Regions from separate parts of the Bradyrhizobium sp. HKCCYLRH3061 genome, predicted to be linked through region 2. Evidence: riboswitches for the same ligand, from Rfam matches in the RefSeq annotation. Region 2 holds a riboswitch; each other region holds the start of a gene.
The links. Region 2 has a riboswitch for S-adenosylmethionine ahead of ACQR2C_RS27280 (O-succinylhomoserine sulfhydrylase). Riboswitches for the same ligand answer to the same signal wherever they lie in the genome.

Region 1 (3,270 bases), on a different contig from region 2:
GTCGCCCTGCACGACCGCGAGCCCCTTGGCGACGCAATGGTTGACGCCCTCGCGGGACAGCTCGATGCCGCGGCCGTCGATGCCGCGGCTTTCCAGCAGTTGCAGCAGATCGCCATCGCCGCAGCCGATGTCGAGCACCTTGGAGCCGCGCTCGACCATGCCGGCGACCAGCAGATGATCAGGCCGATAGGCCAGCACCTCGCCGCCAGTGAAGCCGTTCAGCGGCAGCACACCCTGCATGCTCATGGCTCAGTCTCCCTTCGCATGGGCAAGCCCGCGCGCCTTGCCGGCGGAATCGAGAAACGCGCTGGCGATCTCGAAGAACTCGGGGACATCGAGCAGGAACGCGTCGTGGCCCCGGTCGGTCTCGATCTCGGCGAACGACACCCGCGCGCTGGAGGCGTTGAGCGCATGCACCAGCGCGCGCGACTCCGCAGTCGGAAACAGCCAGTCGCTGGTGAACGACACCACGCAAAAACGGGTCTTGATGCCGCGAAACGCCGCCGCCAGCACGCCGTCATGGTCGCCGGCGATGTCGAAATAATCCATCGCCCGCGTCAGATAGAGATAGGAGTTGGCGTCGAAGCGCTCGACGAAGGACGATCCCTGGTAGCGCAGGTAGCTCTCGACCTGGAAATCGGCGTCGAAGGAGAACGTCGGCAGCTCGCGGTCCTGCATGCGGCGGCCGAACTTGCGATGCAGCGCGGCGTCGGAGAGGTAGGTGATGTGCGCAGCCATGCGCGCCACAGCCAGGCCGCGATGCGGATGCGTGCCCTTGTCGGCGTAACGGCCGTGATCCCAGTCGGGATCGGCCATCACGGCCTGGCGGCCAAGCTCGTGGAAGGCGATGTTCTGCGCCGAGTGGCGCGTCGCGCAGGCGATCGCGAGATTGGCGAACACGCGCTGCGGATAGGCCACCGTCCATTGCAGCGCCTGCATGCCGCCCATCGAGCCGCCGACCACGGCGAACAGCGTGTCGATGCCGAGATGGTCGATCAGCATCGCCTGCGCGCGGACCATGTCGGGGATGGTGATGATCGGGAAATCGAGCCCCCACACCTTGCCGGTGGCGGGGTTCAGCGAGGCCGGCCCGGTCGAGCCCATGCAGCCGCCGATCACGTTGGAGCAGATGATGAAATAGCGGCCGGGATCGAGCGGGCGGCCGGGGCCGACCAGCGTCTCCCACCAGCCGGGCTTGCCGGTGACGGGATGGCGGTTGGCGACGTGCTGGTCGCCGGTCAGCGCGTGGCAGACCAGCACCGCGTTCGACCGGTCGGCATTGAGCTCGCCGTAGGTCTGGTAGGCGATCTGGAACGGCGACAGGTCGACGCCGCAATCGAGCCTGAGCGGCTTGTCGGCGCCGAACTGCGCCACCGGCGAGCTCGGATGATCGACCTCGTGCGAGCGCTCGTCGGGCGCGACCGTGCGCAACGCGGATGTAGGCGTCGCGGATTTGGACGTCGCAGATTTGGACGTCGCAGATTTGGACTTCGGCGTCAGACCTGTCATGTCTCTCACCCCAGCCATCCGGCCAGGGCTCCCGAACCACGTGACACATCAGGCCATGAAAAACCCGGCCTGAACTGGGGTTCGGCCGGGATCGATAACGTCCCCGGCCTGTTTAGCGAGTTTTTTAACGTGGCTGCAAGCCGGCCGGCTCAAATGACCACGGAACGGGCAGAAACTAGTCCCGCGGGCGCTATTCGTCAAGGCAAGCTGGGGTTGACCGTTGGTCGGGCGCTCTGCCGCAGGTCAGCCAAGCCTGGATGGCGCAAGGTAAACTTGCTGTTGCGCAGGTCCGCGGCATCGGAGAGAACGGCATCCGTTCCTTTGGCCGCAGGTTTTCCCGTGGCCTCGCGAAGAGTGACACGGACCATGTCGAACCCGCCGCCCGCCCCGCCCTCGCTCGCCGATCTGCGCAAGGAGATCGATGCCATCGATGAGCAGGTCCATCAGTTGCTGATGAACAGGGCCGACATCATCGACCGGCTGATCAAGGTCAAGAAGACCCAGGAGGTCGGCTCGGCGTTCAGGCCCGCGCGCGAGGCCGACATGATGCGCCGCCTGGTGCAGCGCCATCGCGGCATCCTGCCGCTCGACACCGTCGAGGGGATCTGGCGCGTCATCGTCTCGACCTTCACCTATGTGCAGGCGCCGTTCTCGGTGCATGCCGACGTGTCGGTCGGCGAATCCGCGATGCGCGATTCCGCCAGGTTCCATTTCGGATTCGTGGTGCCCTACGTGCCGCATTTCAGCGCGCAAGCCGCGGTCGAGGCCGTGGCGCGCTCGAAAGGCGATCTCGCGCTGGTGTCGACGACCTCCGGCCATACGCCGTGGTGGATCACGCTCGAGCCCGTGGGCGCGCCAAAGATCATCGCGCGGATGCCGTTCATCGAGCGCGCCGACCATCCCGCCGCGCTGCCGGTGTTCGCGGTGTCGCGCGTCGCCGACGATGCGCTGGTGCTCGAGGTCGAGACCTGGAGCATCCGCGTCTCCGGCTGGAATGCGCAGGTGTCGCGGGCGCTGTCGCCGCTCGCCGACGTCATCGCGGTGCCCGATACCGCCTTCGACGGCGCCGCACTGCTGGTATCGATCGAGTCGCCGTCGAACCTCGACAAGATCAAGGCTGCCCTGATCGCGGCGGGCGCCTCGGTACGCTCCGCCGCCCTCGTCGGCGGCCATGCGAAACGCTATACGGTTCCGAGCTGAGACGCCCCGCGCCAGTGATAATTTTCCGGAGTTGATGATGAACCGCCCCGTGCTGAACCCCGGCATCCTCGATATCGCGCCCTATACGCCGGGCAAGAGTCCCCAGCCGGAGCCGGGCCGCAAGGTTTTCAAACTGTCGGCCAATGAGACCCCGTTCGGCCCCTCGCCGAGGGCGATCGAGGCATTCAAGAGTGCGGCCACTCACCTGGAAGATTATCCGGAAGGGACTTCACGGGTGCTGCGCCAGGCGATCGGCCGCACCTACGGCCTCGATCCCGACCGCATCGTCTGCGGCGCCGGCTCCGACGAGATCCTCAATCTGCTGGCACACACCTTTCTCGGCCAAGGCGACGAGGCGATCTCGACCGCGCACGGCTTCCTGGTCTATCCGATTGCGACCATGGCCTGCGGCGCCAGGAACGTGGTTGCCGCGGAGACGGAGTATCGCACCGACGTCGACGCCATCCTTGCCGCGGTGACGCCGCGCACCAAGCTGGTCTGGCTCGCCAACCCGAACAACCCGACCGGCACCTACATCCCGTTCGACGAGGTCAAGCGGCT
Region 2 (3,270 bases):
CAATGACGACGCAGGTGCCGGCCGTGTTGGCGATGATGTTCGGCCAGGCCAGCGACAGCAGGGTGCGCAGGATGGGTCCGTCGACGAGCTTATTCCGCATCGGCTTCTCGGGGGGCGGCAATGCACGCCCCTCGCCGACCGGATTGTCGGCCAGGCCGATCTCGGACATCTCAGCTCCCCGCTCGGCCGCGCAGGTCGCGGCCGTCTTGTCGTTCGATTGCTTTCGCTTTCCTAGCACGGCGCTGGCGCGCGCCCTGCGCGGCAGGCGCATTGGGGGTGCGCGGCAGACGCAGCCGGCTAGAAGCGGAAGTGCTTGGAAAGCTTCAGGCCCTGGGCCTGGTAGTTGGAGCCGATGCGGCTGCCATACATCGCGTTGGGACGCGCCAGCATCTTCTCGTAGACCAGGCGGCCGACGATCTGGCCGTGCTCGAGGATGAACGGCACCTCGCGCGAGCGCACCTCGAGCACCGCGCGCGAGCCCTGCCCGCCGGCGCCGGCATAGCCGAAACCGGGATCGAAGAAGCCGGCATAGTGGACGCGGAATTCGCCGACCAGCGGATCGAACGGCACCATCTCCGCGGCGTAGTCCGGCGGCACCTGCACGGCTTCCTTCGAGGCCAGGATGTAGAACTCGCCGGGATCGAGGATGAGGCTGCCGTCGGGCCGTGCCTTGATCGGCTCCCAGAACTCCTCGACCGGATAGCCGGCGCGGCGGTCGACGTCGACGACGCCGGTATGGCGCTTGGCGCGGTAGCCGACATAGCCGTTCGCATTGCTGCCTGAGAGGTCGACGGACAGAGCGACACCGCCGGCGAGATCCGCATCATCGCGATCCACCAGCCGCTCGGCCTGGTGCAGCGCGATCAATTCGTCCTCTGACAGGACCGCGTCGCGATAGCGGAAGCGAACCTGGGACAGGCGCGAGCCTTCGCGCAACAGGACCGGAAACGTCTTCGGGCTGATCTCGGCATAGAGCGGACCGTGATAGCCGGCGCCGATCATGTCGAAGCGTCGCGTGCCGTCGGCGATCACGCGGGTGAAAACGTCGAGCCGGCCGGTCGAGCTCTTCGGATTGGCGGCCGCGACGATGTCCTTCGGCAGCGCCAGGCTCTCCAGCAGCGGCACGATGTAGACGCAGTTGGTCTCCAGAACCGCGCCGTCGGCGAGCGCGAATTCGTGCAGCTTGAGCTCGTCGATGCGCTCGGCGACCGTCGCGCCCGGCCCGGGCAGGAAGCTTGCGCGCACGCGATAGGCGACGTCGCCGAGCCGCAGGTCCAAGCTCGCCGGCTGGATCTGGCTCTCGACGAAATCATATTCGGGAATGATCAGGCCGGCCTCCGCCATCGCCACGATCATGCGATCGGGGAGGATGCCGTGGGCGTCGGCGGGAAGCGAAAACGGCAAGGCCTGATCCTTTGCAGGCGCCGGAACGGCGGCTTGTGGAGCCAATATAGGGTCTTTTGACCGGTTATCCGATGGCCGGCTTGACGGAAAGGCCGGTTGCGACTATGAGCACCACTTATCCCGTGGTGATTTGAGCCGGCCGGCTTGCAGCCACGTTAAATAAGTCGCTAAACAGGCCGGGGACGAATGTGATCCCGGCCGTGAGGAGTTTTCCCAGGCCGGTTTTTTTGTGCCCATCGCCAGCAGCGGTGGTCACGATGGAGGTCACATGTCCAATTCTCCTGCGTCGAAGTCCCCCGCGAAGGCCCCGGCGTCGTTCGCTCACTACCGTCCCGAAACCCGGCTGGTGCATTCCGGCACCTTGCGCTCCGAATTCGGCGAGACCGCCGAGGCGCTCTATCTCACGCAAGGTTTCGTCTACGCCACCGCCGAGGAGTGCGAGGCGCGCTTCAAGGGCGAGGATCCCGGCTTCATCTATTCGCGCTTCTCCAATCCGACCACGGCGATGTTCGAGCGCCGCATGATCGAGCTCGAGGGCGCCGAGGCCTGCCGCTCGGCCGCCACCGGCATGGCCGCCGTCACCACCGCGATCCTGGCCCCCCTGCGGGCCGGCGATCACGTCGTCGCGGCGAAGGCGCTGTTCGGCTCGTGCCGCTACGTGGTCGAGGATCTCCTGCCGCGCTACGGTATCGAGTCGACGCTGGTCGATGGGCTCGATCTCGACCAGTGGCAGAAGGCGGTCAGGCCGAACACCAAGAGCTTCTTCCTCGAGAGCCCGACCAATCCGACGCTCGACGTGATGGACATTCCCGCGATCGCCGAGATCGCGCACGCCCATGGCGCGCGGCTGATCGTCGACAACGTGTTCGCCACGCCGATCTGGCAGAGCCCGCTCGCGCTCGGCGCGGACGTCGTCGTCTACTCCGCGACAAAGCACATCGACGGCCAGGGCCGCTGCCTCGGCGGCGTGATCCTGTCGTCGGAAGCGTTCATCGCCGAGCACATCCACAACTTCATGCGCCAGACCGGCCCGTCGATCTCGCCGTTCAACGCCTGGGTCCTGCTCAAGGGCCTGGAGACGCTCGCGGTGCGCGTGCGCGCGCAGACTGAGACCGCCGGCAAGGTCGCCGATTTTCTCGCCGCGCATCCGAAGATCTCGCGGCTGATCTATCCCGGACGCGAGGACCATCCGCAGGCGGCGACGGTCAAGAAGCAGATGCGCGCCGGCTCGACCCTGGTCGGCTTCGAGGTGAAGGGCGGCAAGGCGTCGGCGTTCCGTATGCTCAACGGATTGAGGCTCGCGCGCATCTCCAACAATCTCGGCGACGCCAAGACGCTGGTCACGCATCCCGCGACGACCACGCATCAGCGGCTGACGCCGGACGCGCGCGCCGAGCTCGGCATCAGCGAGGGCTTCATCCGCTTCTCCGCCGGGCTCGAGCATGCCGACGATCTGATCGAGGATCTCGACGCCGCCCTCAGCGCGGCGTAGCGAATGGTGAAGTGGCGTCGCGAGTAGACCGATCTCATCCCTGCGCGCTACTCGTCATTCCTCATCCGCACATCACCTCCGGATCCCGGGGTTCGCTCGCGCGGCGAGCGCCCCGGGATAACGCCCGCGGCGTCACATCGGCCGATAGGTCGGCACCTCGGCCGGCGCGTTGATGCCGAGCTTGACCTGGCCAACCGAGCGGATGATGTCGTCGCCGAGCAGTTGCGCGAAGCAGGCATAACCCCAATCGCTCATGTGCAAGCCGTCCGAGATCACGAACTCGTTCATCGGGATCGCCTGCCGCTCGTGCCAGTCGCGCATCACCTCGAAGCGCGGGAAGATGCCGGCGTGATGCAGCTCGGCGATGCGGCCGA
Region 3 (3,270 bases), on a different contig from region 2:
CTCCTTGAAGAGGCGATTCTGGCAGCCGACTGTCAGGAGGATATTTTCAATCGTGTAGCCGTCTCGGCATGGCCGATCAGGGCATACCTCGAGCGCGGCAACGGGCCACCCGCCAAAGAACTTCTCACAAAGTATGTCGCTGCCTCCAGCGCCATTGAAAACATGGGGAGTCGTTCAGAGGCGCTGTTTTCCATATTTCAAGCGTCAAAGCCCTTCGACACCGGGTTATGGCGCCCTGTATTTTGGGCTTTGGTGGCAGCAGCGGAGCCTGCTCTTTCCTGGCGTCAGCTTAGAAACCTGAGGGACGCCGTCGCAATGGTTGCCTCCGATCACGATGAATTGGTGCATCAGGTATTTGAGAAGCTTTCTGAACCGAAAAATCTTTCGACCGTGAGACGCTACCTCGGCCAACATATCAAGCAGCAGCCGCGCTCCTATTTCTGAGTCATGAGCCGCCGAAGCTAGCTGCGATCGCCTGCTTTTCGTGGAGCAAGAGAGGGTCACCTGACGACGCGGATACCGAAACCCGCCGCGCCTGCGGATGAAGCCCGCCTGGACGTGGCCGCGCCGGCAGACCCTTTCGGATTGGTCAGCCTCATGTCATGATGGCTGATGATGCGCGCGCTTCTCCTCATGACTTCAATCATCGTGCTTGCAACCGCTCCAGCCGCGGCTCAGCGGTTCGATGGCAATGATCCGGTGTGCCTCCAGACATGGGACTGGGGCGGGTCCAGCACGATCGCGTGCCAGTACAGGTCGTGGGAGGCGTGCAGAGCGGGGGCCGCGGGCCTTTCGGCCATGTGCTTGCCGAACCCCTATGCACAGCGCCCGCCTGAGCCGAGCCGCCGTCGGCCTCCCCGGTAGGCGCTGATTGTGGTCTGACAAGACCCCGATCTTCGACGGAGCGGCCATCGTCGGAGCCGACCAAAAGGTTCGAGATGAGCCAGGAGCGGCCACGCGTTGTTCCTCAAACTGGGGGCGTACTTGCCAAGCTCGATAGTGCCCGCTATCGTCAACTCCAACATCAAGAGTTGGGCCGACGCCCAGCGCCAACCTGCTCCCCGAGCAAGGTGGCTTTCTTCCTTCGGAAGAAGATGTGGCCGGTCCGGCAACTAAACGGGACAAGCCACCACGGCGTCATGCGCTCATCTCTTCGAAGAAGGGGACGAGAATGACTGTCGATCGAATCGAAATTGAGCTGGCCGATGCAAGGTCCCCGGACCTGATTAATCTCGTAACCGCGCTGGACGATTTCTTAAACAAGGTCTGCGGGGTGGAGAGGAATCACGGCTCTCCAATTGATCGGCTAGCGCACGACGACACGCAAATGTTTATCGCGCGGATTGCCGGACAAGCCGTTGGCTGTGCAGGGCTGCAGGTGTTCGCGGATGGTACCGGGGAGGTGAAGCGCATGTATGTCGTCACCGAGGCTCGGACAACTGGAATAGGCAGCAGGCTCCTGACGCGCGTTGTGGAAGCGGCCTTGACCGCCAAGCTGTCGGTTCTGCGGCTGGAAACCACGGAATTTCTTCCCGATGCCCAGAGGCTCTATCGGGCGAAGGGGTTCGTTCCGTGCCCAGCGTATGGCCCTTACGTTTCCAACCCGATCAATTTGTACTTCGAGAGATGGCTGACGAAATGATGGTCGAGGGCGATGTGACGACAAGGAATAGATGATCAAGTCTGCTTTTCGATCGTGTTGCACAATCGAGATCGCCTCTCAGACCAGCCTTACATGGGGTGGTTACTCCGCCATCGCTAGCATCCTACATGGTTGAGGTCGAGCATTCAGATGGCACGGAGATGCTTGTGTTATTTTTCTTGCATCGAGGAGGCACGGTTTGCTTTCGGAAAGCTCCCAAGGACAGAAGAGTTGATAGCGCGTGACGATCCTTACCTGTTGAAGAGGTTGGCGTCCTCATCGCCGCGTTGAATAAGGATGAGTAGCGATTTCTCACCAGCCGGTCACACAGTTTGGTCGTAAGGGAGTTCCGTTCGTTCCATGTCCGTTGTGGGCCAACAAGAGACGTCGCCATGAGGATGGTTGGCGGGTATCCAAAGAAAACACTTCAACAGGCGTTCTGCTTAATTCCGTTAATGATTAGTGTGTAGCAATCTGGTCAAGCTCGCAACGGGTGGGATCATCCTATGCATATTCGCCAGATTGTTTTCGCTGTCGTGCTGCTGCTCGGCGCTTTGGTTCGGTTCGAGCATGCCCAAGCTGAAGATGGCTTCCCAGCAGCGGAGTGGGAGCGCGTCACGCCTGCAGAATTGGGTTGGTCAGAAACCGGATTGACCCAAGCGCGATCCTTTTCGGATCAGATTCATTCGAGCGCGGTTGTGATCGTTCAGCACGGCAAGGTCGTGGCCGAGTGGGGCAGTACGACGAAGCCGATGGAAGTCGCTTCAATCCGCAAGAGCATGCTCAGCGCCCTGATCGGCATCGCAGTGTCGGATCACCAGATCAACCTTGACAGCACGCTTGGCGAACTTGGCATCGACGATAACCCGCCTGGCTTGACCGGGGTCGAGAAGGGCGCGACGGTGCGCGAACTCCTCGAAGCGCGTTCCGGGGTCTACCACGCGGCGCTCTATGAGACGCCGGACAATGCCAAGATGAGACCGCCGCGCGGCAGTCACCCGCCCGGCACCTTCTGGTATTACAACAATTGGGACTTCAACGCGCTTGGCACGATCTACGAGCACGCAACTGGCATCGGCCTCTTCGAGGCGCTCGACCAAAAGATCGCAAAGCCAATCGGCATGCAGGACTACCGGCCACAGGATGGCAGCTACGTCCGCGGCGAAGCGTCTATCCACCCCGCCTATGAGATCCGCATGAGCGCACGGGACTTGGCGCGTTTTGCACTTCTCTATCTTCACAAAGGCAATTGGGCCGGACACCAGATCGTGCCGCGGGAGTGGGTGGAAGAGAGCACGCGCAGCTATTCGAAAGCAGCGTTCGGGATGGGCTATGGCTATCTCTGGTGGATCGGCTTTCTGGGCGGTGACGTTGCGCCTACGGTGACTTTGCCCGAGGGCAGCTTTATGGCCCAAGGTGCCGGCGGCCAATACGCCTTAGTCGTACCCGCACTCGACCTTGTCGTGGTGCATCGTGTCGACCGCGATGCGCCGTACGTCGAACCTTCATTTCGCAACATGGCTAGGCTCTTCTGGCTCATCCTGAAGGCCGATGGCTATGATCCGGGGCCCGATGCCTCGCTCACCGCAGCAACCGGCGAAAGACCGACAGGTGAGACCCTGGCCGCA

Region 1: another riboswitch for S-adenosylmethionine. It lies ahead of metX (homoserine O-acetyltransferase MetX); the one in region 2 lies ahead of ACQR2C_RS27280 (O-succinylhomoserine sulfhydrylase).
Region 3: another riboswitch for S-adenosylmethionine. It lies ahead of ACQR2C_RS09900 (GNAT family N-acetyltransferase); the one in region 2 lies ahead of ACQR2C_RS27280 (O-succinylhomoserine sulfhydrylase).

The regions. Positions count from the first base shown of each region.
Region 1 covers NZ_JBNPUE010000010.1:910-4,179, forward strand. The annotation lists gene metW (methionine biosynthesis protein MetW) at 1-246, opposite strand, end outside; gene metX (homoserine O-acetyltransferase MetX) at 250-1,518, opposite strand; SAM riboswitch at 1,601-1,680, opposite strand; gene ACQR2C_RS17330 (chorismate mutase) at 1,876-2,709, shown strand; gene hisC (histidinol-phosphate transaminase) at 2,747-3,270, shown strand, end outside.
Region 2 covers NZ_JBNPUE010000020.1:74,949-78,218, forward strand. The annotation lists gene ACQR2C_RS27270 (MATE family efflux transporter) at 1-169, opposite strand, end outside; gene ACQR2C_RS27275 (2'-deoxycytidine 5'-triphosphate deaminase) at 298-1,404, opposite strand; SAM riboswitch at 1,517-1,596, shown strand; gene ACQR2C_RS27280 (O-succinylhomoserine sulfhydrylase) at 1,673-2,896, shown strand; gene ACQR2C_RS27285 (GDSL-type esterase/lipase family protein) at 3,029-3,270, opposite strand, start outside.
Region 3 covers NZ_JBNPUE010000004.1:128,416-131,685, forward strand. The annotation lists gene ACQR2C_RS09890 (hypothetical protein) at 1-444, shown strand, start outside; gene ACQR2C_RS09895 (DUF3551 domain-containing protein) at 616-864, shown strand; SAM-I-IV-variant riboswitch at 1,017-1,126, shown strand; gene ACQR2C_RS09900 (GNAT family N-acetyltransferase) at 1,172-1,642, shown strand; gene ACQR2C_RS09905 (serine hydrolase domain-containing protein) at 2,149-3,270, shown strand, end outside.